2 regions of the Kribbella sp. NPDC002412 genome follow, and region 1 is predicted to be linked to the other one. Evidence: riboswitches for the same ligand, from Rfam matches in the RefSeq annotation. Region 1 holds a riboswitch; the other holds the start of a gene.
What was found. Region 1 has a riboswitch for glycine ahead of ACWCOV_RS12890 (L-serine ammonia-lyase). Riboswitches for the same ligand answer to the same signal wherever they lie in the genome.
Positions count from the first base shown of each region.

Region 2: it holds a riboswitch for glycine, as region 1 does, so the genes downstream of both, gcvP (aminomethyl-transferring glycine dehydrogenase) here and ACWCOV_RS12890 (L-serine ammonia-lyase) in region 1, are expected to answer to the same signal.

Region 1 covers NZ_JBSFBL010000012.1:134,982-150,528, forward strand. The annotation lists gene ACWCOV_RS12880 (alpha/beta hydrolase) at 1-1,342, opposite strand, end outside; gene ACWCOV_RS12885 (DUF3817 domain-containing protein) at 1,465-1,818, shown strand; glycine riboswitch at 1,816-1,908, shown strand; gene ACWCOV_RS12890 (L-serine ammonia-lyase) at 1,988-3,361, shown strand; gene ACWCOV_RS12895 (alpha/beta fold hydrolase) at 3,348-4,022, opposite strand; gene ACWCOV_RS12900 (hypothetical protein) at 4,201-4,833, shown strand; gene ACWCOV_RS12905 (hypothetical protein) at 4,830-5,744, opposite strand; gene ACWCOV_RS12910 (PaaX family transcriptional regulator) at 5,921-6,730, opposite strand; gene ACWCOV_RS12915 (MFS transporter) at 6,880-8,205, shown strand; gene ACWCOV_RS12920 (FAD-dependent monooxygenase) at 8,218-9,750, shown strand; gene ACWCOV_RS12925 (acetate--CoA ligase family protein) at 9,747-11,750, shown strand; gene ACWCOV_RS12930 ((2,3-dihydroxybenzoyl)adenylate synthase) at 11,750-13,402, shown strand; gene lysX (bifunctional lysylphosphatidylglycerol synthetase/lysine--tRNA ligase LysX) at 13,399-15,547, opposite strand, start outside.
Region 2 covers NZ_JBSFBL010000006.1:124,357-139,903, reverse strand. The annotation lists gene ACWCOV_RS07150 (MFS transporter) at 1-1,447, opposite strand, end outside; gene ACWCOV_RS07145 (helix-turn-helix domain-containing protein) at 1,542-2,141, shown strand; gene ACWCOV_RS07140 (DinB family protein) at 2,212-3,021, shown strand; gene ACWCOV_RS07135 (PASTA domain-containing protein) at 2,996-3,859, opposite strand; gene ACWCOV_RS07130 (hypothetical protein) at 3,856-4,023, opposite strand; gene ACWCOV_RS07125 (GNAT family N-acetyltransferase) at 4,096-4,716, opposite strand; gene ACWCOV_RS07120 (alpha/beta hydrolase) at 4,748-5,641, opposite strand; gene ACWCOV_RS07115 (RNA polymerase sigma factor) at 5,661-6,842, opposite strand; gene ACWCOV_RS07110 (YciI family protein) at 6,839-7,207, opposite strand; gene ACWCOV_RS07105 (CDP-alcohol phosphatidyltransferase family protein) at 7,426-8,022, shown strand; gene ACWCOV_RS07100 (DUF881 domain-containing protein) at 8,084-8,869, shown strand; gene ACWCOV_RS07095 (small basic family protein) at 8,866-9,198, shown strand; gene ACWCOV_RS07090 (DUF881 domain-containing protein) at 9,200-10,135, shown strand; gene gcvH (glycine cleavage system protein GcvH) at 10,176-10,559, shown strand; gene ACWCOV_RS07080 (FHA domain-containing protein) at 10,739-11,275, shown strand; gene ftsR (transcriptional regulator FtsR) at 11,262-11,957, shown strand; gene ACWCOV_RS07070 (bifunctional nuclease family protein) at 12,025-12,519, shown strand; gene ACWCOV_RS07065 (MerR family transcriptional regulator) at 12,726-13,340, shown strand; glycine riboswitch at 13,464-13,553, shown strand; gene gcvP (aminomethyl-transferring glycine dehydrogenase) at 13,702-15,547, shown strand, end outside.

The DNA of each region.
Region 1 (15,547 bases):
GGACGCCGTACCGGCCGAGCTGGCGCTCCACGCTACGCGCCCAGATGTAGCCGGTGGCCGGGTCGTGGCGTGCGTTGATCAGCAGGATCGGGTCGTCCAGGCCGCGGACCTTCAGCCGGTGCTGCGGGTTGTCCGCCGCCGGCAGGCCGAGGCACATCGAGACGGCCATCAGCTGGCCGGGGTAGCGCATGTCGGGGTTGTTCCGGGCCAGGCGGGTGAGCAGGCCGGCGTACTCCTGGTAGTTGCGGACCGGGAGGTTCCAGTCCTGGCAGAAGACCGCGAGCGTGTTCGAGGCCAGGCCGGTCGGGACCGGGGGCTGACCGATCGGCGGGGCGCTGGCGTCCAGCGTCTTCAGCATGGTCGCCAGGTCGGTCCAGCGCGGGCCGTAGAGCGCGCGGAAGACGTTGAAGCTCAGCCAGTACGGCGTGACCGGCAGCGTCGGCTTCTGCGGATCGGGTACCTCGCCGCGATCCGCCCGGGCCAGCAAGTCCGCCCACACCGCGTGGATGTCCCGACCGTGCAGCGCGCAAGCCGTCGCCGCGTCGCACCAGTTCACGAACCCGTCGAACGAGTCCTGGGCAGCCCATGCCTGAGAGTCGAGGAACGAGCGAGTCGAGTCGGCGCTGTGGTCGACGACGCTCTCCACGACCATCGCCCGGACTCGCTTCGGGTACGTCTCGGCGTACTGCGCCCCGAGCAGCGTCCCGTACGAACTGCCGTGCAACGAGATCGCCGACTCACCCAGCGCGGCGCGAACCGCGTCCACGTCCCGGACCGTCTGCCAGGTGTCGAGGTGATCGAACACCGGGCCGGTGTTCGATCGGCAGTCCGCGGCCAGGTCGCGGTTGTAGCGGATCGTCGCGGCGAACTCGGCCGGGTTCTTGATGATCGGCGACGGCTGCTTGGCCAGCAGCGCGGCCGAGCATTTCACCGGGTTGCTCCGGGCGATGCCGCGCGGATCGAAGCTGACCACGTCGAACCGGTCCTGCACCGGCTGGCTGAACCGGCTCATCCCGGTCTTCACCCGGTCGACACCGGAGTCACCGGGACCACCCGGGCCCCACACCAGCACACCCACGCGGTCGCTCGGGTTCTTCGCCGTACGGCGGGCGATCGCGAGACCGAACGTGGGTCCGTCCGGGTCGTGCCAGTCGACCGGGACCTGCAGGGTCGCGCACTGCGAGCCCTTGACCACCTCCGGCTTGTCGTTGCCTTCCGGCTTGCAGTCGGCCCACTGCAGCTGGGTTTTCGGCTCAGTTGCCGACACCGGAAGCGTCACCAGGCCGGCGGTCGCGACACCAAGCGCCACTCCGGACGCCAGGGCGCGTTGTCTGAATCTCATGCGGGAGATCTCCTGTCTGCGGACTCCCTCGATCCTCGGCAACCGTTTGCTCGGCCACATCGGGGACGAGCCCCCGGCCGACCCCGGGTGCGCCTTGGGGGACTTGTTAGGGTCGGTCGCTGATGAGTACAAAGCATGCGGTGTGGTTCCGGTGGGTGGCGATCGCGGAGGCGGTCTCCTGGACCGGGTTGCTGATCGGCATGTTGTTCAAGTACGTGCTGTCCGACAACGAGCTCGGGGTGCGGATCTTCGGCCCGATCCACGGCGGCATCTTCATCGTCTACGTGCTCACGGTGCTGGTCGTGCGCGGCCCGCTGCGCTGGTCCTGGCCGGTCACCTTGGCCGCCCTGGCAGCAAGCGTTCCCCCGCTGTTCACCTGGTTCTTCGAGATCTGGGCGGTGCGCACGGGCCGGATTGACGTCGGCCGGGAGGCCGCCGTACCGTCACGGACGTCAGTCAACTCAACAGCCGCATGAACCCGTGCGGGAGAGTCCCGGGCACGACCCGGGCGCCGTAGGAGCAACTCTCCCCAAGAATCTCTCAGGCACCTTCACCGTACGGGCGAGGCACCTCTGGAAGACGTCCGTCTGACAGAGCGGGGAGGACACCAAACGGTCAACGGCGACCGGAAGGAACCTCCACACGATGGCGATCAGCGTCTTCGACCTGTTCAGTATCGGGATCGGCCCGTCGAGCTCCCACACCGTGGGCCCGATGCGCGCCGCCCGCACCTTCGCACTCGGTCTGGCCGACGACGGGCTGCTCGCCCGCACGGCGAGGGTCGAGGCCCAGCTCTTCGGCTCGCTCGGCGCGACCGGCCACGGCCACGGCAGCAACAAGGCCGTCCTGCTCGGACTCGAGGGCGCGGACCCCGAGACCGTGATCACCCACTCCGTCGACGCCCGGGTCGAGACGATCCGCGAACGCGGCGGGCTGCTGCTCGCCGGCGTGCACGAGATCCGCTTCGACGAGAACACCGACCTGACCATGCACCGGCGCAAGGCACTGCCGTACCACCCCAACGGGATGATGTTCACCGCCCGTACGGCGGACGGCGAGGTGCTGCGGGAACGCACCTACTACTCGGTCGGCGGCGGCTTCGTGGTCGACGAGAACGCGGCCGCCGGGGACCGGATCGTGCCGGACACCACCTCGCTGAAGTACCACTTCACCACCGGCGCCGAGCTGCTCGACCGGTGCCGTGAGTCGCAGCTGTCGATCAGCGAGGTGATGCTCGCGAACGAGCTGGCCTGGCGGACCGAGGAGGAGATCCACGACGGCCTGCTGCGGATCTGGCAGGTGATGCAGGACTGCGTCCGCGAGGGTTGCGAGACCGAGGGGATCCTGCCCGGCGGCCTGAAGGTGCCGCGGCGGGCCCACGCGTTGCACACCCGGCTGAGCTCGGATCCGTGGTCGGTCGACCCGCTCAAGGTGATGGACTGGGTCAACCTGTTCGCGCTGGCGGTGAACGAGCAGAACGCGTCCGGCGGCCGGATCGTCACCGCCCCGACGAACGGCGCCGCGGGCATCATTCCCGCCGTGCTGCACTACTACCGGCGGTTCGTCCCGGGAGCGACCGACGACGGCGCCGTCCGGTTCCTGCTGACCGCCGGCGCGATCGGCGTGCTCTACAAGGAGAACGCCTCGATCTCCGGCGCCGAGGTCGGCTGCCAGGGTGAGGTCGGCTCGGCCTGCTCGATGGCGGCGGCCGGCCTGTGCGAGGTGCTCGGCGGCACCCCGGAGCAGGTCGAGAACGCGGCCGAGATCGCGATGGAGCACAACCTCGGCCTGACCTGCGACCCGGTCGGCGGGCTGGTGCAGATCCCGTGCATCGAGCGCAACGCGATGGCCTCGGTGAAGGCGATCAACGCGGCCCGGATGGCGATGCACGGCGACGGCGTGCACGTCGTCACCCTGGACAAGGTGATCAAGACGATGCGCGAGACCGGCGCCGACATGAAGATCAAGTACAAGGAGACGTCCCGCGGCGGCCTGGCCGTCAACGTCATCGAGTGCTGAGCAGACCCGCGTCCTGCACGTGGGCGTTGTGCCCGAGCCCCGGGTAGACGACCACCTGGTCGTGCAGCGCGCGGAGCTCGTCGTCGGTGTTCATCGGGTCGCCCTCGCCGCGGGCCAGGACGAGGTCGGCCTTGCAGTCCGCGATGAGCTTCGGCATGTCGGGAGCGCCGACACCGAACGTGCCGGGATCCATCGCCAGGCGCCAGCGCCCGTCGACCTCGGTCAGGCCGTGCTCGACCACCGGGTCGCTCGGGTCGGCCAGCCCCTGCAGGCCGGAGACCTTGAGGAACCGCGCGGCCGCGTCCTCCCGGGTGTCGAACCACGCGATCGGCTTCTGCGCCAGCGCGGCGGCCCGGCCCAGGTCGTCGTCCGACCAGGTGACCTTCACGCCGACCGCGACGACGCGGTCGACCTCGATGCCGTACCGGCCGCTCGCCAGTTCCAGGGCGATCACGCCGCCGAGGGAGTGGCCGACGATGACGACGGCACGCCGTACCGGGAGGGTCTCGGCGACCGCGGCGGCCATCGAGCCGAAGGTGTACGACGGCAGTGCCGCCGCCGCGCCGTGTCCGGGGAGGTCGGGGGCGAACCGCGGTTGCGGCCAGGCGTCCCAGACCCGGCCGTTGGCTCCGAGACCGTGCAGCAGCACCAGTGCAGACATGGGAGCAGGGTTCCACAGGAAATGACGTGCTGCCCGGCGGATTGGCGCGTCCTCAGCTAACTCAGTGCAATTCTACGAATGCGTACCGGAACGAAATTGCCGAATAGTTGCGATCTAGCGTGGAATTTCTTCCAAGGGCTGTTTCAAGCGCTGGATCAACCGATAACCTGCGGGACTTGTGAAACCGATCCCCGCCGCGATGGCCCGTCCGCCCTGGCACAACCGTCAGCGGCTGCGCCAGGCCGGGTTCGCGGCCGGCGGCCTACTGCTCCTGTACGCCGTCCTGCTGCTGATCGCCCTGCTCGGCGGTCCCCGGATCGGTGCCGCCTTCCTGCCGCTGCCCGGCGGCGGCCCGGAGCCGGCCAACCCGGTCGCCGGCCTCGAGCCCAGCCGGATCCCGACCAGCGGCGGCCCGACCGTCCCGCGCGGCTCCGAGACCCCGGTCCCGACCCAGCCGCCGACTCCCGGCGAGACCCCTCCGTTGCCCTCGACAACGACAACGACGACGGTGCCGGCCGTCGTCACGACCGACGGTCAGCCTGCCACCCCGTGCCCGACGCCGAAGCCGGCTCCTGAGCTGGTCGACCACCAGGACCCGACCCAGCCGCCGGCCACCAAGGTGCCGCCGAAGCCGACCATCTCGACGACGACCGGCAACCCCACGACGCAGCCCACCAAGCCGCCGACCACGAACGACCCGCCGCCCACGACCCCGACGAACCCGCCGACCACCCCGGACGACCCCGAGGACCCGGACCCGCCGACGCTAGGCGGCGTCCTGACCTCCATCCTCGACAAGCTCGGGCTCTAGTAGGCCTCGACCTCCGTCGTCGGGGCGTTGCCGGTGATCGTGGGTTTCAGGTCGACCTGCCAGAACAGGTTGCGGCCGAAGGAGCGCTCGAATTTCTGGAACGAGCAGTCCGCGCTGAACTGGCGCCGCGTCGGGCTCCAGTCGGTGCCGCTCTTGAAGTAGAGCGAGTAGGCGCCGCCGATCCGGCTGATCGTGGCGGTCTTGCCTGCCTCGACGTACGTCATCACCTGCGGCTTGCTCGGCGGCTGCCCGCTGCCGACGATCGAGATCGCGACGTCGTTCGCCGTACGGTTCATGACGCGGAGGCGTCCGGACCCGGCGGGACCGCGGCGGACCAGGGTGTCGCCGTTGGTCGGGACCGCCGTTTCCGGCTCGGGTCCGGGGTCGGGAAGGGTGCCGCCGAAGCGGAGGTCTAGCTTGCGGAGCGCGACGATCGCGCTGCTCAGGTCCGCCCGTAGCCGGCGCTGGACCTTCTGCGACGTGTACGCGACACCACCGCAGCGGGCGTTCAGCTCGGTCCGGTCCGAGGTGGTCAGGGCGTCGGCGGCAGCCTCGAGTCCGCCCGACAGAACCTTGTGGACACCCGTAAGCCGGCGCGTCACCGTGATCTCGGCCAGATCCTCGGCCGCGGCGTTCAGGGAGGCGCCGAGACTGTCCATCGTCTGCGTCAGCGCTTCGGCGGTGCGGACCCGGGTCAGCGCGCGCAGGTCACCCGCCAGACCCTGCTCGACCTTCGTCAGTTCGGCCTGGTACGCCGCCGCGCCGAGCGGACCCGCTGGTGTCGAGACCTCCGGAGCCTCGACCGGCGTTGCGCTGACCGAGGGCGTGGTCGAGGTGCTGTCGACCATGGGCGGTTCGCTGCAGCCGGCGAGCAGGATGAAACCCGCGCACAGCACAGCAAAGCGATTCATGCACTTCCCCCACGTCTCCCCAACCCCCTGTGCCGCAAAGGGTATGCGGGCACAGGGGGTCTGGGCGAGAGGGTCAGCCGAAGTTGTGATCAGCGCAACCGCTCAGGCGAACCGTGAGCGGTTCAGTCGAGACCGGTGGGCTGAGGGCGGGGGTGTCCCCGCCGTCGTGGTTGAGGTCAGGCGACTCGGTCGGTGGTGGTGAGGTCCAGGAAGAAGCGGGTGGCCGGCTCTTTGAGGGCCTCGTGGGCCTGGAGGAAGAGGTCGTGGGCCTCGCGGCCGTGCCAGCCGGCGGGGAGGAGCTCCTCGGGCAGGTCTGGGTCGCGGAACGGGAACATCCGGTAGTCGTGCACCAGTTCCATCCGCTCGACGAGCGCCTGCCGGGGTGACACGCTGCCGCCGCGGTACGCCTTCATCCGCGGCCGGTACGTGCGCAGCAGCTCGGCGTAGTCCGCGTCGAGCGACTCCAGGTCCCAGCATCGCGCGGCCATCTCCCGATCGCGCGACAACCCGGACGACGTGCACTGCAGCAGATCCAGCCGTACGGCGGGCTGGTCGGCGAAATGCTCCTGGACCTCGGTCAGCCGGTTGTGCGGACAAACCCAGGTCGACGACGCCAGCGGTCCGAACCCGAGCCAGGCGAGCTCCTTCCGCAGCTCCTCGCGCAGGGCGCGGTCGCTCTCCGGGACCGAGTAGATGACCATCGACCACTGCCGATCCCAGCGCTCCCGCGACCTTTCGAAGATCCGGGTCCGGCCCTCGTCGAGCAGTCGCCAGCTCTTGTCGTTGAGCGCGTAGACCGTCTCGCGGCCGTCCCGCCGGGTGTCGAACCAGCCCTCACGCCGCAGTCGCGCCATCACCACGCGCACCGTGCTCTCGCCGACGTCGAAGCACTCCAGCAGTGCGGTGAGCGTGCGGAGCCGCACCTCGCCGCCGTGGTAGCGGATGTAGTCGCCGAAGAGGTCGAAGACGATCGACCGAGGCTTCATGACGTCTCCTCGGAGCCGTTCCCAGTGGTTCGCTGCGCTCATCCTCTCATGGTGCCACCAAAAGCGTGTCAAAGTCTTGACGGTCGTCTGTGATCAGTTCTACGTTCGGAACATCCCCAGCCAGCCCGGCACGAATCGAGGGCCCGCACATGACCAGTCCCACCGCCACCACCGCCCGGTCCCGCGCCGGACTCTGGGTGGTCGCCATCTGCTTCGTCACGATCGTCTTCGACGGTTACGACCTGATCGTGTACGGCGCCGTCGTACCGTCCCTGCTGAAGAACCCCGACTGGCAGCTGACCGCCGCCCAAGCCGGCGCGATCGGCAGCTACGCGCTGATCGGCATGGTGATCGGCACGCTCTGCGTCGGCGCGCTGACCGACATCGTCGGGCGGCGCCGGATCATGTTCGCCAGCATCATCTGGTTCTCGCTCGCGATGGGGGCGACCGCCCTGGCGCCCAGTCCCGAGGTGTTCGGCATCCTGCGGTTCGTCACCGGCCTCGGCCTCGGCGGCGTGGTCCCGACCGCGATCGCGCTGACCGTCGAGTACGCGCCGCCGCACCGCCGGAACTTCAACAACGCGCTGATGTTCTCCGGCTTCTCGCTCGGTGGCGTGCTGGCCGCCGTCCTCGCGATCAACCTGGTTCCCACGCAGGGGTTCCGGATCATGTTCTGGATCGGGATGGCGCCGCTCGTCCTGGTGCTGCCGCTGGCCTGGAAGTTCCTGCCCGAGTCGGTCAGCTTCCTGCAGGCGCGCGGCCGCCACGACGAGGCGGCTGCCCTGGCTGCCAGGTACGGCGTGCAGCCCGAGCCCGTCGCGGCCGGCACCAGCAGCAAGTGGAGTGCGCTGGCCGTACTGTTCGGGCGCAAGCACCTCGCCGCGACGATCCTGTTCGGACTGGCCAGCTTCTTCGGGCTGCTGCTCGTCTACGGCCTGAACACCTGGCTCCCGCAGATCATGCGGCAGTCCGGCTACCCGCTCGGCTCGTCGCTGCGGTTCCTCCTGGTGATGAACCTCGGCGCGATCGTCGGCGCGCTGGCGGCGTCGACGCTCGCCGACCGGTTCGGCTCGAAGGTCGTCACCACGGTCGCGTTCGCCCTGGCCGCGTTCTCGATCTACACGCTGAGCGTCAACCCGGCCGCGGCCGCCCTCTACCTGCTGATCGCGATCGCCGGCCTGGGCACAGTCGGCACCCAGATCCTCGTCAACGGGTACGTCGCTACGCACTACCCGGCCGGGAGCCGGGCCACCGCGCTCGGCTGGTCCCTCGGCGTCGGCCGGCTCGGCGCGATCGTCGGACCGCTGTTCGGAGGCTGGGTGCTCGACTCCGGGCTCAGCCTCGACTGGAACTTCTACGGTTTCGCCGTCCCGGCCGTCCTCGGTGCGCTGGTGATCGCCGCCGTACCGCGGACCGGGCGGGAGCGCCGGGCGGAACCGGCGCTGGGCACGACTCCCCAGACGACCCGGGCCTGAGAGGAACCAGCAATGCGGATCGCATGTGTCGGCGGCGGGCCGGGCGGGTTGTTCCTCGCCACGCTGGTGAAGGCGAGTGACCCGTCGGCCGAGGTGACCGTGTTCGAGCGCAACCGCGCGGACGACACGTTCGGATTCGGGGTGGTGTTCTCCGACGCCACGCTGGCCGCCATCCACGCCGCCGACCCGGTGGTCCGCGACGCACTCACGCAGTACGGCGTGCACTGGGACGCGATCGAGGTCCGCCTGAAGGGCGAGCGGTTCCGGTGTGGCGGGATGGGGATGGCGGCGATCGCCCGCAAGACGCTGCTCGCCGTACTGCGGCAGCGGGCCGTCGACGTCGGAGTGACCCTGCGGTTCGAGACCGAGGTGGACCTGGACGACCTGACGGGTTACGACCTGGTGGTCGCGGCCGACGGCGCCAATTCACGGATCCGGGAGCGGCTGGCGGGCGTTCTCGAGCCGATGGTGGAGACGGCGGCGGCGAAGTTCATCTGGTTCGGTACGACGTACCACTTCGACGGACTCACCTTCGTCCACGAGCGCGGTGACGACGGCGTGTTCGCCGTACACGGGTATCCGATCAGCCCGGACGTGAGCACGTTCATCGTCGAGACCGACCGGGACTCCTGGCTGCGGGCCGGGCTGGACGAGTTCGACGTCTCGCAGCCGCCGGGGCCGAGCGACCTGACGACCAAGGTGTACCTGGAGAAGCTGTTCGCCGAGCAGATCGACGGTCATCCGCTGCTGGTGAACAACTCGCGCTGGGGGAGCTTCCGGACCCGGCGGACCGGGCGCTGGTCGCACGGCAACGTCGTACTGCTGGGCGATGCCGCGCACACCGCGCACTTCTCGGTCGGCTCGGGGACGAAGATGGCGATGGAGGACGCGGTCGCGTTGGCCGCGGCTCTGACCTCGTCCGACGACATCCCGTCCGCGCTGGCGGCGTACGAGGACGCGGCCCGGCCGTCGGTGGAGAAGATCCAGGGGTCGGCGCGGCCGAGCCTGTCCTGGTGGGAGCACTTCGGGCGGTACCACGACACGCTCGAGCCCTGGCAGTTCGCCTTCCACTTCCTCACCCGGAGCATCAGTGGCGGGAAGCTGGCCCGGCGCCACCCGGCCTTCGTCGCGGCGACGCGTACGGCGTGGCACGCGGCGAACGGCCCGGCTCCACTGGACACGCCGTTCCGCTCGGCTGGGCTGTCGTTGCCGTGTCGGTGGGTGGACGTCGCGGACGTCGGTGATCGGGCCTTGTGGGTCGAGGCTCCGGTCGACGAGCAGGGGTTGCCGGCTGCGCTGGCTGCACTGCACTCCGGCGTACTGGCCGGCCCTGCTGTGGTGGCGGTGCACGGTGGTTCGCGGTTGACGCGGACCCTGCTGGCGGAGGAGTCGCGGCTGGTCGCCAGGACACCTGCGCTGGTGATCGATGACGAGCTGACCCCGGACGAGGTAGAGACCCTCATCCTCTCCGGGCGCGCCGATCTGGTGGGCCGGACCAGCGGTCGCGCCACCGGGGTCAGCCTCAGCGTGGGAGGGAGCGCGTGACCGGGCTGGACGGGTTGTTCACCCCTCGCGGGGTCGCAGTGATCGGCGCCTCGCGCAACCCGGCGAAGCTCGGCGCGGTGATGGCGCGCTCCCTCTCCACGTACGACGCACCACTCGCGCTGGTGAACTCGCGGGACTCGCAGCTGCACGGCTCGGTCGCGGAAGCGGTCGACACGCTGGGCGCTCCGATCGACCTCGCTGTGGTCTGCGTCCCGGCGCCGGCCAGCGCGGACGCGGTCGCGGAAGCAGCGAAGGCGGGCGCCAGCGCGGCCCTGGTGTGTGCCGGTGGGTTCGCTGAAGCCGGTCACCCCGAGTACCAGGACGCCTTGGCTGAGGTGGTCGACCGCTATGGCATCCGGTTGCTCGGGCCCAACACGTCCGGCTTCCTGGTGCCGTCGCGCAAGCTGACCGCCAGCTTCGTGCCGAGCGCTGCCATGGTGCCTTCCGGCGGAGTAGGGGTTGTCGCGGCGAGCGGTGGTGTCAACCACGCGCTGTCGTTCCTGCTCGCTGAGGCCGGGTACGGCGTCAGCGTTGCCGTCGGCCTGGGGAACGCGGTAGACGTCGACATGGTCGACGTACTCGAGTATCTGCTGGACGACCCGGCGACGACTGCTGTTGCCTTGCACATCGAGTCGGTTGCTCACGGGTCGCGGCTCGCCGACGCGGTAGCGCGGTTGTCGGCGGTGAAGCCGGTGGTCGCGCTGGTTGTCGGGCGCAACGACGTGGGGGAGTTCGCGCAGTCGCACACGGGTGCGCTGGCCACCTCCTGGCGTACGACACGGGGTGTACTCAGCCAGGCCGGTGCGGTGCTGGTCGACGACGAGCGCCAACTGGTCGACGCTGTGGGTGCGTTGTCGATGACTCGGCTGAAGCCGGCCGCTGACCCCGGCGTCGGCGTCGTGACCGCACAGGCAGGTCCCGGACTTCTGTTGCTGGACGGGTTGCGCGGCTCCGGGATCCGGGTGCCGGTGTTGTCGGATTCTGCGCAGGCTCAGCTGGGCGAACTGCTTCCACCGATGACCTACCAGGCCAACCCGGTCGACACCGGCCGGCCGGCGCCGGGCTTCGGTGCGGTCGTGTCCGTGGTCGGCGACGACCCGGCGGTCGACCTGGTCGCGGTGTACGCGTTGTCGGAGCCCGACAGCCTCGACCTGGCCGCCGAACTCTCCCCGCTCGCCGGTTCCACGCCTACTGTGGTCGGCGTGGGCGGTTCCACCGCGGACGTCAGCGCAGTCTGGTCGGGCCTGCACAGCCGTGGCTACCCAGCAGCCACCAGCCCGACCGCCCTCGCGCATGCAATCAGAGCCCTGGTGGAAGACGCCAGGCTGGCGCACCGTCGCTCTGTACCTGAACCCGTTGACCGGGTCCAGGTACCACCTGGCCCGCTGGACGAGCACCAGGCGAAGGCCGTCCTGGACTCGCTGGGCATCCGCACGCCTGCCCGTTTCGCCTGCGACTCCGCTGCCGCGGCGTACGCCGCGCTGGACCAAGTCGGTGGGCCCGTAGCGGTGAAGATCCTGGACGCCACGGTGCTGCACAAGACCGAGATCGGTGGCGTGCACCTGGGGATCCGGAGCCGCGCGGACCTGGCCGATGCGCTCGAGAAGCTTGGCGACAGGCGGGTGCTGGTCGAGGCGATGGCGCCGGCTGGTGTCGACCTGATCGTCGGCGCCCGCCGCGACCCGGTGTTCGGACCTGTGGTGCTCGTCGGCCTCGGCGGCACGACAGCGGAGGCTCTTGCCGATGTCGCCGTACGGGCTGCGCCGTTGTCCGTCGCTGAAGCGGCCGCGATGCCGGACGAGCTGCTGGGGCGTGCGTTGCTGGACGGCTGGCGTGGTGGCCCGGTGCTGGACGCTCTGGAGTTGGCGCGGGTCGTGCGTGCGCTTGGTGCGGTCCTGCTGGCTGCACCGGAGGTCGACGAGATCGAGATCAATCCCCTCCGGCTGACGCGCGACGGCCTGGTCGCGTTGGACGCCGTGATCACGAGCAAGGAGCAGTGATGGTCAGTCCGATCGCCGATGGTGTCGTGCCGTGGCCTGATGAGGACGCGGCGCGCTATGTCGCGGCCGGCTACTGGGAAGGGCGCAGTCTGCCGTTCCACATTTGGCAGCAGGCGGCCCGTACGCCGGACAAGGTCGCACTGGTGGACGGTGAGGTCAGGTTGACCTACGCCGAGCTGATCGGTCGTGCCGACGGCGCTGCCGGCAGGCTGCTGGAGTTGGGACTGCGTGCGGACGACCGGATCGTCGTACAGCTTCCCAATCGGTGGGAGTTCGTCGTCCTGACGCTGGCGTGCCTGCGGGCGGGCGTCGTACCCGTGATGGCGTTGCCTGGTCACCGCTATCACGAGCTGTCCTACCTGGCGGCGCACGCTGAGGCTGCGGCGGTCGCCGTACCGGATGTACTGCGGGGCTTCGACCACCAGGAGTTGGGGCACCGGCTCGTGGCCGAGGTGGAGTCGTTGCAGCACGTGCTGGTCGCTGGTGACGACCTGCGCGGCGACAGCGTCGACCTGCGTTCGCTGTGCTCGGATGCCGGCGTCTGGGACGGGCCGGAGCCGGACAGCCGGAGTGTTGCGGTGTTCCTGCTCTCCGGTGGTACGACGGGACTGCCGAAGCTGATCGCTCGCACGCATGACGACTACACGTACAACGCCAAGCGGAGCGGTGAGGTGTCCGGCATGGATGCCTCGACGGTCTACCTGGTCTCGCTGCCGGCCGGGCACAACTTCCCACTCGCCTGCCCCGGTCTGCTGGGCGCACTGCTCGTCGGTGGGACTGTGGTGATGCTGCCGAGCCCTGAGCCGCGGCGGGCCTTTGCCACGATCGCTGCTGAGGGTGTCACGCACACTGCGGTGGTGCCTGCGGTCGCACAGCGCTGGCTGGACGACTACGCCGGTGAGGGCCTGTCCTCGCTGCGGGTGCTGCAGGTCGGGGGAGCCCGGCTGGCCGACGAGGTCGCCCGGAAGATCAAGCCCGTGCTGGGCTGCACGTTGCAGCAGGTCTTCGGCATGGCGGAAGGCTTGCTCAACTACACCCGCCTCGACGACTCCGAAGACATCATCTGCACCACCCAGGGCCGCCCGATGTGCCCCGACGACGAGGTCATGGTCGTCGACCCCTTCGACAACCCGGTCCCCGCCGGCGAGCCGGGTTCCCTGCTGACCCGCGGCCCCTACACCCCGCGCGGCTACTACAAGGCCGAGCAGCAGAACGCCCGCGCCTTCACACCCGACGGCTGGTACCGCAGCGGCGACATCTGCCGCATCGTTGCCGGCGGCAACCTGATCGTCGAGGGCCGCGACAAGGACATGATCAACCGGGCCGGCGAGAAGATCTCCGCCGAGGAGGTCGAGAACCTCACCTACACCCTCCCCCAGGTCCAGCAGGTAGCCGCCGTCGCGATGCCCGACCCCCGCCTAGGCGAACGAGTCTGCGTCTACGTCGTCCCCCGCCCCCACACCACCCTCACCCTCACCGAAGTCCGCACCACGATGGAGCAGCTAGGCGTAGCGGCCTACAAACTCCCCGAACGCCTGGTCCTCGCGGAGGAGCTGCCCACCACCAAGGTCGGAAAGATCGACAAGGCCGCCCTGCGGGCAGACATCGCGAGCCGCCTGGACGCCGAGCGCGAGATCCCCGCCCCGAACTAGTCCCGTGCCGCGGGGCGGACGAAGGGGAAGGCGAGGGTGGCGCGGATGTTTTGGCCGGTGAGCATCATCATCACGCGGTCCACACCGATGCCGAGGCCGCCCGTCGGGGGCATGGCGTATTCGAGGGCGGAGAGGAAGTCTTCGTCCAGCGACATGGCTTCGGGGTCGCCGGCGGCGGCTTTCAGGGACTGTTCGGTGAGGCGGCGGCGTTGTTCGACCGGGTCGACGAGCTCGGAGTACGCCGTACCGATCTCGGCGCCGAAGGCGACCAGGTCCCAGCGTTCGGCCAGGCGTGGTTCGGAGCGGTGGGTCCGGGTGAGTGGTGACGTCTCGAGCGGGAAGTCGGTGTAGAAGGTCGGCAGCGTCGTGGTCGGCTCGACGAGCTCGTCGTACAGCTCGAGGACCAGCTCGCCGGTGGTCAGCTCGAAGGTCGTGTGTACGCCGTGCGCCGTACACAGCTCCCGCAGCTCCTCGACCGTGGTGTCGGCCGAGATCGAGGCCCCGGTGGCACGGCCGACGGCGTCGTGGACGGTGATGACCGGCCAGTCGCCGGAGATGTCGATCTCGCCGTCCGGCCGCTGCACCACCGGTTTGCCGAAGACCGCGGTCGCGGCCTCGATCAGCAGCTCCCGGGTCAGCTCACGCATCACGTGGTAGTCGGCGTACGGCTGGTACGCCTCGACCGAGGTGAACTCCGGGTTGTGGGTCGCGTCCGCACCCTCGTTGCGGAAGTTCCGGTTCAGCTCGAACACCTTGCCGAGCCCACCGACGCTGAGCCGCTTCAGGAACAGCTCCGGCGCGATCCGCAGAAACAGCTCGGTGTCGTAGGCGTTGATGTGGGTCGCGAACGGCCGCGCGTTCGCCCCGCCGTGCACGGCCTGCAGCATCGGCGTCTCCACCTCGATGAACCCGCGCGCCTCGAAACCGTTGCGCAGGGCCCGTACCGCCGTACTGCGCTGCTGCATCATCCGCAGCGAGTCCGGATTCATCACCAGGTCGAGGTGCCGCTGCCGGACCCGCGCCTCCGGGTCGGTGAACCCCTTCCGCTTGTCCGGCAACGGATGCAGGCACTTCGCCGCCATCACCCAGCTCGTCACCGCGATCGACAGCTCACCGCGACGACTCGTCACCACCTCGCCGGTCACGCTGACGTGGTCACCGATGTCCACCAGCCGCCGCCAGTGGTCCAGGGGGACGTCACCACACTCGTCCGCGGTCAGCATCACCTGCAGCTGCGACAGCCCGTCCTGCAGCTGCGCGAACGACAGCCCGCCGTGGTTCCGCATCCGCATCACCCGCCCGGTGACGGACACGGTCACCCCCGTGCGGTGGTCGGCCGGCAGGTTCGGGTACAGCGAGCGGATCCGCTCCAGCGTCTCCGTCCGCGGCACGCTCACCGGGTACGGATCGATGCCAGCAGCAACAAGCTCGACCAGCTTCGTCCGGCGGATCCGCTCCTGCTCGGTCAGCTTCCGATCGGGCAGAGCCGGCCGCAGCAGCTCGTCCTCCTGCCCCCGTACGGCGATCGCGAAGGCGCCACCGTCCGCTGCCATGATCGCGTGCCGATCGACCGTCTCCACACTGTCGACCCGGGTCCACGGCCGCGGCGCCGGCAGGAACCCTTCAGCCGTCCCGGCCGCAAGCAGCACCTGGGCCAGCGACGCACCACGCGAGTAGCAGACCAGCCGCGGCGACCAGCGCGGCAGGTACTTCTCGTTCGACAGGTACAGACTCTCCAGCTGCCAGAACCGGGAGGCAGCCGTCAGCAAGGCGTTGGTCAACCGCAGCACCGGCCCGGCGCCGACCCGCTCGGCGTCGCTGAAGATCTCGCGGAACATCGCGAAGTTCAGCGAGATCCGGTGCACACCCAGATCCCCACAGGCGTCCACGAGCGACGTGACCATGAACTCCATCAAGCCGTTGACCGACTCGGGATCCCGCCGCATCAGGTCGAGCGAGACGCCCCGCACACCCCAAGGCACGAACGACAACAACCCGCGGATCGCCCCGTCGGCGTCCCGGGCGATCACCATCACGCACCGCGCGTCGGCCGGATCGCCCAGCCGTCCGAGCGCCATCGAGAAGCCACGCTCGGTCTGCGCCCCGCGCCACTTCTCGGCCAGCCCGACGTACTCGGACAACGCC
Region 2 (15,547 bases), on a different contig from region 1:
CCCACATGGACTGCTGCCAGCCGCTGACGAAGGACTCCTGAGCCGCCCGGATCAGGGCCTCTGCGTGGGGTCCGGCTTCGGGAGCGACTGCGACAGCGTTGGCGATGCCTTCGCGAGCGGTGTCCGCGGCTGGTTCGGGGATGCCCACGAGTCGCTGGTCGATGGCGTTGCGGTAGCCGGCCGACAGCACCGCTCCGAGCAGCGCGACACCAAGCGCGGTGCCGAATTCCCGGGTCACGTCGTTCAGCGCGGAGGCGACGCCTTGCCGTTCCCGCGGCAGCGCGCTGGTGATCGCCTCGGTGGACGGAGTCATCGACAAGCCCATCCCGAGTCCCATCGCGAGCATGCCCGGCAGGATCGAGACGTAGCCACCGGCCACGGAGACGAGCGTCGCCATCAGGACCAGACCGACGCCCCCGAGCAGGATCCCGGCCGCCATCGTCGCGCGGCCCCCGATCCGCGCAGCGAGCCCGGAGGCGAACATCATCAACAGCGCCATCGGCAGCAGCGCAAGCGTGGAGCGCAACCCGGACCAGCCGAGCACAGCCTGGAAGAACGGGAACAGTACGACGAAGATCCCGGCCTGCACACCGAACACCGTGACCAACGACACCGACCCACTTGCCAAACCACGCTTGCGAAACAGCCGTACGTCGAGCAGCGGCGCCGGCCGGCGCAGTTCCCACATCACGAAGGCGACCGCGCCGATCACACCCACCGCAAGACTCAGCAGCGTCAGGGGCGCGCCCCAACCCCGCTCCGGCCCCTCGTGCAGCGCGAGGACGAAGCCGACCACGGCCACAACGGAAGCCAGCGAACCGGCGAAGTCGAACCGGTGCGCCGACACCTCACGCGAGTTGGGCACCGCTCGCAGCGCCATCACAATCGCCACCACGACCAGAGCGACCGGCAGGACGAAGAGCCAGCGCCAACTCGCCAGGTCGACCAGGACGGCGGACAGGTACATACCGAGGATGCCGCCACCACCCGCGACCCCGGTCCACACGCCGATCGCCTTCGAACGGTGCTCGTCCGGGAAGGCCGAGGTGATGACGGCGAGCGTGACCGGCATGATCATCGCCGCGCCGACACCGCTGAGAAACCGGGCCGCGAGCATCATCTCCGACGACGTGGCCAAGCCGGCTGCTGCGCTGGCCACGCCGAACAGCACCAGACCGGCCAGCAGCACCGGTTTGCGGCCCCACCGATCGCCGGCCGCGCCGAGTGGCAGCAGCAGCGCGGCCAGGCTGATCGTGTAGAGGTTGATGAACCACAGGACCTCCGTCTGGGACGCGCCGAACGTGACCGCGAGCTCGGGCTGCGCGACGTTCAAGCCGGACACCGAGGCGATCACCGCCATCAGCGCGACACAGACCGCGACCAGGATCGTGCGCCGCCGGCGGGGGTCGTCGATGGTCGGCGCAGTGGCCGCCACGTGGGTACTCATGGGCTTCCCTTCACAACGTCGAGATTCACCACCGATGGTCCCGAGTGAGCTGCCAAATCAGCAAAGCTTGTTGCCGAATGGCAAAATGGGGCGCATGAGTGAAGCGGTGAACAGAACGCTGGACGCGGTCGGGCCCAGGCTGAAGCAGCTGCGCCTGCGACGCGAGGTCACGCTCGCCGACCTCGCCGACGAGACCGGCATCTCGATCAGCACGTTGTCCAGGCTGGAGTCAGGGCTGCGGCGGCCGACGCTGGAGCAGTTGCTGCCGCTCGCGGGCGCCTACGGGGTCACCCTCGACGAGCTGGTCGACGCGCCGCCTACCGGCAACCCGCGCATCAACCTACGCCCGATCGCCTGCGGCGACGGAATGGTCGTCCTGCCGCTCACCCGCCGGCCCGGCGGCATCCAGGCATACAAGTTCGTGCTCCCGGCCGCCCGCGACGACCAAGTTCCCGACCTTCGCACCCACGAGGGGTACGACTGGGCCTACGTCCTCAACGGCCGGCTCCGGCTTGTCCTCGGCGACCAGGAGCTCATCCTCGAGCCGGGCGAAGCCGCGGAGTTCGACACCCGCACTCCGCACTGGTTCGGCGCCACCAGCGCAGGTCCGGTCGAGTTCCTGAGCCTGATCGGAAAACAAGGCGAACGCGCCCACGTCCGCGCAGCCCCCAAGCGCAAACCGGCAGCCACCTGACGCTGTCGTCCGCACCAGCCACCAGCAGCTACGCGCGGGAACTGTCGGCGGTGGGGGTGAGAATGGCGCGATGGACGAACTGGGGCAGTTCGGGCCGCACCGGTGGTCGGCGGGGTACCACGGTGCGGACGAGAGATTTCGCGGGGCGACGTTCATGGTGGCGGATCTGCGCGGCGCGCGGTTCGTCGACTGTGATCTGACCGGGGTGAAGATCGTCGACGCGGCACTGGTCGACGTCGACATCTCCGGGTGGGTGAGCAACCTGGTCGTCAACGGCGTCGACGTCACCGAGTACGTCGACGCCGAGCTCGACCGCCGGCACCCCGAGCGGGTCCAACTGCGGACCATCCAGGACGCAGGCGGCTTCCGTGCGATGTGGGCGACGCTGGACGGGCTGTGGTCGGAGCTGACCGCCCGAGCCGAGCGGTTGCCCGAGTCCGTTCGCCACGAGCGGGTCGCGGACGAGTGGTCCTTCGTCGAGACGTTGCGCCACCTGATCTGGATCACCGACTCCTGGGTGAGCCGCACGATCCTCGACCAGGACCGACCGTTCCACCCGCTCGCACTCCCGCAGACCGCCTACAACCCCGCGGACGCCGCGACGCTGGGCATGGACCTCGACGCCAAACCGGCGTACGGCGAGGTCATCGAAGCACGCGCCGACCGGCAAGCAGTAGTCAGCGCTGTCCTCGAAGATCTCACCGACACCGCCCTCGGCCGCCGCTGCCCACGCTCACCCGCCCCCGGCTACCCCGAGGAAGACCGCACAGTCGCAGACTGCCTCGGAGTCCTCATGGACGAGGAGTGCGAGCACTACCGCTTCGCCCTCCGCGACCTCACCACCCTGGAAGCTCTCAGCGAGCGGCGACGGTCAGGGTGACGGTCGCGCCCGGTGCGAGCATCGTGCCGGGCGCGGGGGAGACGCTCAAGACGTCGCCGGGGAGGTAGTGCGAAGACTTCTTGGGCTGGATCTTCGGCGTCAGACCCAGTCTGGTGAGCGCCGCGGCGTACGTCTGGCCGGCACGCTCCGATCCACTCCCTCCGCGAACCGCCTGCTCGTCCGGCACGCCGACCCGGTTGGGCACGATCTGGATCCACGAGAGGATGCGATCGACCTCGGCGGCGTTCGTGGACGACTCGGCCCAGAACCACGTGTCCAGCGACGGGATGCGCACGACCCCCGAGCAGGTTCTGACCTCCCCGATGTTCTCGTCGGTGCAGGTCGTGCGCTGGCGCTCGGCGGGGACCCCGTCGATCTCGACGTTCTCGTCGGCGGTGAACTCGAACAGCGTCGGAGTGCCGAGCCCCAGTTGCACGCTCTCGACACCCGATGGACGGGGCGTCGCACACAGATGCCCGTCTCGGGCGAGGATGACCGTGTCCTGATAGGGCGTGAGGCAATGCGTTCGATCGGTGCCCCAGTTCTTGGGGATGGGGATCGCGGCGTGGCCTAGGCCTACCAAGCGCGTCTCGGTGGGCGCGACCTGCGGGCTGGTGGAGGCGACCTGTGGTGGGGTGACCGAGGCGCTGGGTCTGGTGAGGAGGGCGGTGCCGCCGGCTGCGGCCACCACGGCGACCGCGGCGGTGACACAGACCGCCACGGTGCGGCGGCGGCGTACTCGGGTGGCGTGGGCGTGCATCGCGTCGATCGGGGGCGGCCCGACGGTGGTGCGCTCGGCGGCGCGGTCGAGCAGGTCGGTCAGTTTGGACTCGTTCATCGGGTTCCCCGCAGTTCGGCCAGGTCCGGGTCCTCGGCCAGGGCCTTCACGGCTCTGGACAGCCGGGTGGTGTGGTCGACGCCGCCGCACTCGGGCACCAGCACGGCTGAGCGCACCAGCCCCGCCCAACGCGCCGCCACGTACTCGCTGAAGTCGTCGCTCAAGCCACCCGCTCTCCCCGTACCCCTCTCACGGTATAGACAGGCGAGGCCCGGGCCGAGGTTCCAAGCGGAGGATCAGAAGTCGATGCGCATCACCGTACGGCGCACGGTCGGCCGAGTGACCTCCTTGAAGCCGGCCTCCTCGAAGGCCTGGCGCGGCCCGACGTGCAGCTCGCCCCACGTGATCTGCTTGCCGGCTTGGGTGACCATCGGATAGGCCTCGAGCGCCCGGGCGCCGCGCGTCCGGGCGTGCTCGATGGTGGCGCGGGCAAGCAGATAGGTGAGGCCGCGGCCGCGGTAGCCTTTGCGGACGACCATGCAGGTGACCGACCAGACCCCGTCGTCGTCCTTGTCCTCCGACCGGCCGGTCCACGGGATGCGGGAGGTGCGGAGCTTCGGGTACGCCGTCCGCGGCTCGACCGCTACCCAGCCGGCCGGTGTGCCGTCGACGTACCCGACCAGACCGCTGGTCGCCGGGGCGGCGGGATCGCCGCAAGCGGTCTGGTCCTGCAGCATCGCCGTCCGCTCGTCCTGGGTGGAGTCGCGCCAGATCCAGCCGCGGATCTTGAACCGCTGGCACTGGCAGTGGCCGGCGTCGGCGGTCCCGAAGACCGCCTGCAGATCCTCCCAGGACGCCTCGTTCGCGGGGACGACGGTCAACTGCTCCGCCTCGATCGGCGCGTTCACCCTGTTCATGCCTGGCACGTTAGCCCGGGTTCCGGACGCTCTACTTCCGGAACACCTGCGCGAGCCGATCCGCGAAGTCCGCCGGGAACTCGTGGGCCACACCCGGCAACCACTCCACCGCGACCCCGAACCCGCGCAGCTGCTCACCAGCCTCCTCGACCACGTCACGCAGCTCGTCGTCCGTCCCCATCAACACCACCGCCGGCTCCAGCGCACCCTGCGCGGCATCCGGCAGCTGCCGAAGCGCAGGAGCCAGTACGACGACGCCGGCAACAGACCGCGGCTGTGCGGTGAGAGCCCAGTCGAGCGCCACCCGACCACCTGCGGAGAACCCAGCCGCGACGAGAGGCAGCGACTCCAGGTCCGCAGGCAACGCGGCGAGCGCCGAAGCCACATCGTCACGAGACTGTTCCGGAGAAGGCCAAGTGCGGTACATCGGTGACATCTGCTGCGACGACTCCACACACAGGAGCGCGTAGCCGAGTGACGTCACACTCGCCCAGTCGCGCCCCGCACGCGTAGCCCGCTGCCCGGCACCATGCAACGCGACCACGACGCCCTGCACCGCACCATCGGGCAGCTGCAAGATCGGTGCCGCAGGAGGCGTGACTGCGCGCTGCCTTCGAGAGATGTCGAGCAGCTCGGTGAAGCCCGGCAGCTCCTGGAGACTCGCCAGGTCGTCGTCCTCGGTCAGAAGCGACTCGTCCCACCAGGCGCCGGCCGCAGCGGCGGACTGGAGTACAGCCAGGCCTTCCGCCGGTCGACCGAGCACGCCAAGGAGACAAGCGCGCGTGTGGGTCAGCTCCGCCAGCCACGGGAGCACCGAGTCGTCGGCCTCGTCGAGCACATCCAGAGCTTCCCGGTAGGAGCCCTGCTCGTAGAACACGTCAACCCGATCGATCAGATCGTCGTACGTCGCTTCCGGTGTCTGCACTGGTCGATTCTGACCCACCTCAGAGGGCATCAGCGCGCGACTGCAGATAGCGCTGCTCAGGCACGCTGCCGGTGAGCCGGGCCGCCTGCTGGTAGGCGGCCCGGGCAGCGGGCAGGTCGCCGGACAGCTCCAGCAGATGCGCGCGTACGGCGGCCACCCTGTGATGGTCCTTCAACGCCGGATCCACGTCGTCGAGCAGCGCGAGCCCGCGGTCAGGCCCATGCACCATCGCGACGGCGACGATCCGGTTGAGGGTCACCATCGGCCCGGGCGCGGCGGACTCGAGCAGTTCGTACAGCATCAGGATCTGCCGCCAGTCGGTGTCCTCGGCACGCCGAGCCTGGTCGTGTACGGCGGCGATCGCGGCCTGCAACTGGTACGGCCCGACCGGTGCCGTGCGCAACGTCGACTCGATCAGCTCGGTGCCCTCGGCAATCGCGTCGGCGTTCCACAGCGACCGGTCCTGCTCCGGCAACGGCACCAGCGCGCCGTCGGCCGTCGTACGGGCCGGTCGCCGGGCGTCCGTCAGCAGCATGAGCGCCAGCAGCCCGGCAACTTCGCCCTCGGCCGGCAACTGCTCCCGGAGCTGCCGGGTCAGCCGGATCGCCTCGGCGCTCAGCTCGACCCGGTGCAGCGACGCACCGGACGACGCGGTGTACCCCTCGTTGAAGATCAGGTACAGCACATGCAGTACGGCGGCCAGCCGCGACGGCAGCTCGTCCGCCGGCGGCAGCGCGAAGCCGGCGTCCCGCAGTTTCGCCTTCGCCCGGCTGATCCGTTGGCCGATTGTTGCTTCCGGCACCAGAAAGGCCCGGGCGATCTCACCGGTGGTCAGCCCGCCGACCGCCCGCAGGGTCAGCGCGACCTGGGACTGCGACGTCAGCGCCGGGTGACAGCAGAGCATCAGCAGGGTCAGCGAGTCGTCGACCGAAGACGACTGTTCCGCCTCCGGCCACGCTGCCACCGTCTCCTCACGCCGTACCCGGGCCGCCTCGCTGCGCAGCACCTCGATCCGCCGCCGGGCCGCGACCGTGATCAGCCAGCTCCGCGGGTTGTCCGGCACGCCGTCCGCCGGCCACTGCTGCGCCGCCGCCAGCAGAGCCTCCTGGACGGCATCCTCGCAGGCGTCGAAGTCGCCGTACCGGCGGACCAGCGGCCCGAGCACCTGGGGAGCGAGCTCGCGCAGCAGCTCCTCGATCACATCAACGCGCCGAGGTCCCGGACCGGGCGGATCTCGACGATGCTGAACGGCGCCTCCGGGATCTGCGGCACGATCTCGACCGCGCGCTCCATGCTCTCGCAGTCGAGCAGGTAGAACCCGGCCAGCTGCTCCTTCACCTCGGCGAACGGCCCGTCGGTGGTCAGCGCCCGGCCGTCCTGGACCCGTACCTGCTTGGTCAGCCCGGGGTCGTCGAGCGACTCCGAGGCGAGCAGCTCGCCGCGCACGGCCAGCGCCTCGTGCAACGCCGTGTAGCCGGCCATCCCCTCCCGCTTCTGCTCGTCGGTCAGCGAGTCCCACACCTTCCGGGACTCCGGGTTCCCGTAGATCAGCACCAGGAACTTCACCAGCTCTCCTCCCGTTCAGGTCAGCGTAGAGGCACCACAAGCATCACCCTCCGATATCGATCGGGTCACCGGTTCGCAGCAGGCGTAGCGGGGACGGAGCGGCGGCGTTCAGGTATCAGGGGAAAGGCAGGGGCTGCCCCGGAGTGGCCGGGCGTAAACCTGTCGGGGCGGACAAGTAGAGTTACGACGGGTATCAGGGTGAGAGAGGGAGGGGTCGCGTGCCGGACTTGGAAGTGTCCGACCGGGTACTGACGATCCCGAACGCGCTCAGCTTCCTCCGGTTGCTGGGTGTGCCGCTGTTCCTGTGGCTGATCCTCGGGCCGGAGGAGGACGGCTGGGCGCTGCTGGTGCTCGCCGTCTCCGGCTTCACCGACTGGGCCGACGGCCAGATCGCCCGGCGGATGAACCAGACCACCCGGCTCGGCCAGATGCTCGACCCGGTCGCCGACCGGCTCTACATCTTCGCCACCGTGCTCGGCCTGGCGCTGCGCGACATCATCCCGTGGTGGCTGGCGATCGCGTTGCCGCTGCGCGACCTGCTGCTGACCTTCACCCTGCCCGCCCTGCACCGCCGCGGCTTCAACGCGCTGCCGGTGCACTTCCTCGGCAAGTCGGCCACGTTCTGCCTGCTGTACGCGTTCCCGCTGCTGCTGCTCGGTGACGGCGACAGCACGCTGAACCTGCTCGCTCGGGTGTTCGGCTGGGCGTTCGCGATCTGGGGCACCGGGCTGTACTACTGGGCCGGCGCACTGTACTTCGCTCAGCTGCGCCACCTGGTCCAGACGGTGCCACCGATCAAGGACCCGGCCGGGTAGACCCGTGACACAGCAAGCCCCACCGCAGGAAGGCCCACCCAAGAGGCGTGTCGATGCCTCGATGTCGCTGCTCAACAACCTGATGGCCCACCCGCTCGACGAGGGCTACGCCGTCGCCGCCCGCCGCCCGAAGCAGGACGGCAAGCCGGCCCGGACCAGGCACCGGGTCATGCTGGTGGCCGCCACCCTGGTGCTCGGCTTCCTGCTCGCGGTCGCGGCCTCGCAGAACTACCGCAGCGCGCCCGAGGCGGAGAAGCAGCGCAAGGAGCTGATCACCCGGATCAACCAGGCCGACACCCGGCTGACCGGGATGCGCACCCAGCAGACCCAGCTGGCCGACGAGGTACGGCGGTTGCAGGCCAGCGGACTGAGCAACACCAGCTCGGGCGCCGCCCTGCAGCAGCAGCTGGACACCCTGGAGCTGCAGACCGGCGCGATCGCCGCCACCGGCCCGGGGATCAAGGCCGTGGTGGACGACGCGAAGGACGCCGGCAAGGAAGGCCGGCTGCTCGACGTCGACCTGCAGCAGCTGGTCAACGGCCTGTGGACCTCCGGCGCGGAGGCGATCTCGGTGAACGGTCACCGGCTCACCTCGATGACCGCGATCCGCGGCGCCGGCAGCGCGATCACCGTCGACTACAGCTCGCTGACCCCGCCGTACACGGTGCTCGCGATCGGCGACACCGCGACCATGCCGGCCCGGTTCGCGCAGAGCTCGGGCGGCCAGTGGATGCAGTACCTGGTCAGCAACTTCGATGTCCGGATGACGATCACGACGGAGGACTCCTTGCTGGTGCCGGCCGATGCGACCATCGCGTTGCGCTACGCGAAGGTGGGACCGAGATGATCGCCGTACTCGGACTGGTGATCGGGGTCGTGGTCGGCCTGCTGGTCGCGCCCGACGTCCCCGAGTGGGCCCAGCCGTACCTGCCGATCGCGGTGGTGGCGGCCCTGGACGCGGTGTTCGGGGCGCTGCGCGCGTTCCTGGACGGGATCTTCGACGACAAGGTCTTCGTGGTTTCGTTCATCTCCAACGTGCTGATCGCGGCGCTGATCGTCTACCTGGGCGACCAGCTCGGGGTCGGCTCCCAGCTGTCCACGGGCGTGGTCGTCGTCCTGGGCATCCGGATCTTCACCAACATGGCCGCCATCCGGCGGCACATCTTCAGGGCCTGACATGAGCGACGACAAACCCGACCAGACCCCGGCCGCGAAGCCCGTGCAGCCCGAGGCGAAGCCCGTGCAGCCCGTGCAGCCCGAGGTGAAGCCCGTGCAGCCCGAGGCGAAGCCGGAGCAGCCCGAGGTGACGCCCGAGCCGGCCGCGGAGGTGGCGCACCCGGGGGAGCCGACGCCGATGCCGCAGCCGAAGAAGCCGCGGACGCCGAACCTGGCCTGGCGGCGGCTGAAGGCCGGGTTCAAGCCGTCCCGCGGCCAGGCGATCGTCGCCGTCGTGCTCGCGCTGGTCGCCTGCATGGCGGTCGTCCAGGTCCGGGTGAACCGGGCCGACGACGGCTACCAGAACGCCCGCCGCGAGGACCTGATCGCGATCCTCGACGGCCTCGGCCAGAACACCCGCCGGCTGGAGAGCGAGATCGCCGAGCTGGATGAGCGCAAGAACACCCTCGAGTCCAGCGCGGACAAGGCGCAGACCGCCCGCGAGCAGGCCGAGGCGCAGGTCCGGGTGCTCGGCATCCTGGCCGGCACCCTGCCGGCCCAGGGCCCGGGGGTGCGGATCACGCTGAACGACCCCGAGGGCAAGATGACCTCGAGCAACCTGCTGGACGCGATCGAGGAGCTGCGCGACGCCGGCGCGGAGGCGATCCAGATCAACGGCTCGGCCCGGGTGGTGGCCAGCACCGACTTCGTCGACGACTCGCCCGGTATCCGGATCGACGGCCAGAAGGTCACCTCGCCGTACGTGATCGAGGCGATCGGCGAGTCGCACAACCTCGCCGAGGCGGCGAACTTCCCCGGCGGCCTGGTCAGTGAGGTGACCGGTCCGCAGGTGGGTGGAACGGCCGAGGTGAACGAGCTGACGCAGGTGTCGATCACCGCCTTGCACGCGCCCGAGGAGCATCGTTACGCTCGCCCGGCGCCCAGCCCGACCAAGTAGCTGACGGACAGATCTGTACTTGAGTGAAAGAGGACCAAAGGTGTACCCCGAAGACCTGAAGTACACGGCCGAGCACGAGTGGGTGAAGGCCGACGGCGACGGACCGGTGCGGGTCGGCATCACCGACTTCGCGCAGGATGCGCTCGGCGACATCGTGTACGTGCAGCTGCCCGACGTCGGCAGCAAGGTGCGCGCCGGCGACGCCTGCGGCGAGCTGGAGTCGACCAAGAGCGTGAGCGACCTGTTCGCCCCGGTGAACGGCACCGTGACCGCGGTGAACGAGTCGCTGGCCGACCAGCCGGACCTGGTCAACACCGACCCGTACGGCGAGGGCTGGCTGCTCGACATCGAGGTCGAGGACGTCGAGGAGGTCGAGGCGCTGATGGACGCCGAGACCTACCAGGGCCAGCTCGACCAGAGCTGAGCCGCACCGGCCGCCTGGGTGCCTGGGCACCGCCCGTAACGGGCTTGGCGGCTCCTGATAGGTTGGCCGGACCTCAACCGCTGGTAGAGGGTTGAGGTCCGCGCTTTGGCGTCCACACTTGTTCATACGGGGTCTATCGAAAACGTCGCCGGACCGCCGGCGATCGGGAGGATCACAGCATGCCGTTCTGCAACCAGTGCGGGCACGAGAACTCCGAGGGCAGCCGGTTCTGCTCGCAGTGCGGAGCGATGCTCCCTGGCGCGGACCGCCCGGCGGCAACCCCGGCGGCACCCGGTGTCACGCCCGGTGTCACCGACACCGCGATGCTCACCCCGATCGGCGTCGAGCCCGAGCCGGCCGGCACCGGTGAGCCGCTGTCGGCCGACGACGAGGCCGCGGTCGGCGCGCTGCCGGCCGGGTCCGCCCTGCTGATCGTCCAGCGCGGGCCGAACGCGGGCAGCCGGTTCCTGCTCGACGTCGACGTGGTCACCGCCGGCCGGCACCCGGACAGCGACATCTTCCTCGACGACGTGACCGTGTCGCGCCGGCACGCGGAGTTCCGCCGGGACGCGTACGGCGTGAAGGTCCGCGACGTCGGCAGCCTGAACGGCACCTACGTGAACCGCGACCGGATCGACGAGGTCCAGCTCAACAACGGCGACGAGGTCCAGATCGGCAAGTACCGGCTGGTCTACTACGCCAGTGGCCAAGCCTGAGCCGTCCGCCGAAGGCCCTGTCGACGGCAGGGGCATCGGTGCGGTGCTGCAGCTGCTGCAGGCCGAGTTCGACGGCGTCACCATCTCCAAGATCCGCTTCCTCGAGGCCGAGGGGCTGGTGACGCCGGCCCGGACCGCGTCGGGCTACCGCAAGTTCAGCGCCGCCGACGTCGACCGGTTGCGGTACGTGCTGACCGCGCAGCGCGACCAGTACCTGCCGCTGCGCATCATCAAGGAGCACCTCGCCGCGATGGACCGCGGCCTGCGCCCGGCGGCCGCGGGCCCGCCGGTGGCCCCGAGCTCGCTGCCGGAGACCCCCGGCCTGCCCGCCGCCGAGGACTTCGGTGCCTACGGCACCGAGCTCAGGCTGACCCGGGACGAGCTGCGGACCGCGGCCGGTATCGAGCCGGAGCTGCTCGACCAGCTGGAGAACCACGGCCTGGTGGTGGCCCGTGGCAACCACTACGACGGCGACGCGATCCTGGTCGCCAAGCTCGCCGGTGAGTTCGCCGGCCACGGGATCGAGCCGCGGCACCTGCGCCTGTTCCGTACGGCGGCCGACCGCGAGGCCGGCCTGATCGAGCAGGTCACCGGGCCCCGCCGTACCGCGCAGACCGAGGAGCTGGCGGCGCTGGCCGTCCGGTTGCATGCGGCACTGGTCCGCTCCCGCCTCCCGCGCTGAAGCACGAGTTGTCCACCGGCGCACCCGAGGGCCTGCCCGGGGCTGCCCCGCGGAGTAGGCTGAAGGTGTGCGCGAAGTCGACGTAATCGGAGTCCGGGTAGAGATGCCCTCGAGCCAGCCGATCGTGCTGCTCCGGGAGGTCGGGGGCGAGCGGTACCTGCCGATCTGGATCGGCGCGGCCGAGGCGAGTGCGATCGCTTTCGCCCAGCAGGGCATGGAACCACCCCGGCCGCTGACGCACGACCTGTTCGCCGAGACCATCCGGGTGCTCGGGCACACCCTCAGCCAGGTCCGGATCGTGAACCTGACCGACGGCGTGTTCGAGGCGATCCTGGTGTTCGACGACAAGACCGAGATCTCCGCGCGGCCGTCGGACTCGATCGCGCTGGCGCTGCGCACCGGGACGCCGGTGTTCTGCGCCGAGGAGATTCTGGCCGAGGCCGGCATCCCGGTGCCGGAGAGTGAGACGTCCGGCGCCGACGAGGTGGAGGAGGAGGAAGAGGTCGAGCGGTTCCGCGAGTTCCTGGACCAGGTGACCCCGGAAGACTTCGACAAGAGCTGACCTACTGACCGGTCAGCTGTGGCAGATTTGAACGGTCTGGTACAAGGCACGCAAGGTAACGATTGAGGTCAGGGTTGCGACACGCTCTCGGACCAGGGCGGTGATCGTTGACCCTCCCTGATCGGCGGCTTACCTTGAAGGAGTTGTGGGGTGTTGTCACTCCACGGATGTGACCCGTTCCAGTCGGTACCCAGGGAGGCTCAGGCGTGACACGCACCGGCGACACGGATCTGACGGCGCAGTCGACGTCCGAAGCGCACGCCGAGGCGGCCGCTACCGCCGGCGTCCAGGGTCTGCTCTTCGACGACGACCTGCGGCCGATGCCGGAGGACGTCGGGTTCCGCGGGCCGACGGCGTGCGCCGCGGCCGGGATCACCTACCGTCAGCTCGACTACTGGGCCCGCACCGGCCTGGTCTCCCCGTCGGTTCGCCCGGCGACCGGCTCGGGCACGCAGCGGCTGTACGGCTTCCGCGACGTCTTGTTGCTGAAGGTGATCAAGCGCCTCCTGGACGCCGGGATCTCGCTGCAGCAGATCCGGACCGCGATCGCGCACCTGAGCAAGCGCGGGATCGACGACCTGACCCAGATCACCCTGATGAGCGACGGCGCCTCGGTCTACATGTGCACCTCGCCGGACGAGGTCATCGACCTGCTGGCCGGCGGCCAGGGCGTGTTCGGGATCGCGCTCGGCGGTGTCTGGCGGGAGGTCGAGGGCTCGCTGTCCGAGCTGCCGACCGAGCGCGCCGACGGGCACGACGACGGCGACCACCACGCGAACGACGAGCTCGCCGCCCGCCGCCGCGCCCGCATGACCGGCTGACCGACCCGAACCACAGTGCTGGACGAGTTCCTGGCTGCGGTCGGTGACTGGGCGGCCCGGCCGGTCGCGCGGAGGCTGCTGCCCGAACTGTTCGGCGATTCCTGGTAGCCTCGGGACAGCCGTACACAGCACTCGGGAGAGACCCGCTGACCCGGGCGCCGAAGGGGCAATTCCTCCCCGGAACCTCTCAGGCCCATGGACCGAGTGCCACAGGCGACTCTGGAGCGCGCACCGGGCGTGACAGAGGGGGAGGCCACCGGCAGAACTGTCAGCAACGGAGCCTCTAGTGAACGACACGCCACAGGTCTCGGCCGCCTTCGCCGACCGCCACATCGGACCGCGCCCGGACGAGGTCGCGCGGATGACCCAGCTTCTCGGGTACGACGACGTCGACGCGCTCGTGGACGCCGCCGTCCCCGCGTCGATCCGGTCCGCCGAGGCGCTCCGGCTGCCCGACCCGGCCTCCGAGGTCGACGCGCTGCACGAGCTGCGCCAGCTCGCCGCGCGCAACAACGTCGCCACCTCGATGATCGGCCAGGGGTACTACGGCACCTTCACCCCGTCCGTCATCGTCCGCCGCCTGGTCGAGAACCCTGCCTGGTACACGGCGTACACGCCGTACCAGCCGGAGATCTCCCAGGGCCGGCTCGAGGCGCTGCTGAACTTCCAGACCGTGGTCTCCGACCTGACCGGCCTGCCGACCGCGAACGCGTCGCTGCTCGACGAGGGCACCGCGGCCGCCGAGGCGATGACGCTGGCGCACCGGTCGAACAAGAAGAGCAAGTCGGACCGGTTCCTGGTCGACGCGGACTGCTTCGCCCAGACCATCGCGGTGGTGCAGACCCGGGCCGAGGCGCTCGGGATCGACGTCGTGGTCGCCGACACCACCGACGGCCTGCCCGAGGGCGACTTCTTCGGCTTCCTGGTGCAGTACCCGGGCGCCGGCGGCGTGGTCCGCGACCTGAAGCCGCTGGTCGAGGCCGCGCACGAGCGCGACACCCTGGTCGCGGTCGCGTCCGACCTGCTCGCGCTGACGTTGCTGGAGGCGCCGGGCGAGGTCGGCGCCGACATCGTCATCGGGTCGTCGCAGCGCTTCGGCGTACCGCTGTTCTACGGCGGTCCGCACGCCGGGTTCATGTCCGTGCGCACCGGCCTCGAGCGGTCGTTGCCGGGTCGCCTCGTCGGGGTCTCGGTCGACGCCGACGGCGCACCGGCGTACCGGCTCGCGCTGCAGACCCGCGAGCAGCACATCCGCCGTGAGAAGGCGACCTCGAACATCTGTACGGCGCAGGTCCTGCTGGCCGTGGTCGCGTCGATGTACGCGGTCTACCACGGGCCGGACGGCCTGAAGGCGATCGCCGCGCGCGTCCACGACTACGCCGGCAAGCTCGCCGAGTCGCTGCGGGCCGGCGGCGTGGAGGTTGTCCACGACAACTTCTTCGACACCGTGCTGGCCCGGGTCCCGGGCCGCGCCGCCGACGTGGTCGACGCCGCCCGGCAGAACGGCATCTGGCTGCGGCTCGTCGACGCCGACCACGTCGGCATCTCCTGCGACGAGAAGACCGACGCCCACGCGCTCCGCTCGGTCTGCGACGCCTTCGACCTGCGGTACGACGGCGCGGTGTCCGTGACCGCGTTGCCCGAGGCGGTGCGCCGTACCTCGGACTACCTGACCCACCCGGTGTTCAACACGCACCGGTCCGAGACCGCGATGCTGCGGTACCTGCGCAAGCTGTCGGACTACGACTACGCGCTGGACCGCGGGATGATCCCGCTCGGCTCGTGCACGATGAAGCTCAACGCGACCACCGAGATGGAGCCGGTCACCTGGCCGGAGTTCGCCGACCTGCACCCGTTCGCGCCGGTCGAGGACGCGGCCGGGTACGTGAAGCTGATCGGTCAGCTGGAGCGCTGGCTGGCCGAGGTGACCGGCTACGCGAAGGTGTCGATCCAGCCGAACGCCGGCTCCCAGGGTGAGCTGGCCGGCCTGCTCGCGATCCGCGGCTACCACCGGGCGAACGGCGACCAGGACCGCAACGTCTGCCTGATCCCGGCCAGCGCGCACGGCACCAACGCCGCCTCCGCGGTGATGGCCGGCATGAAGGTGGTCGTTGTCAAGGGCAACGACGACGGCACGATCGACCTGGACGACCTGCGCGCGAAGGCGTCCGAGCACGCGGACAAGCTCGCGGCGATCATGATCACCT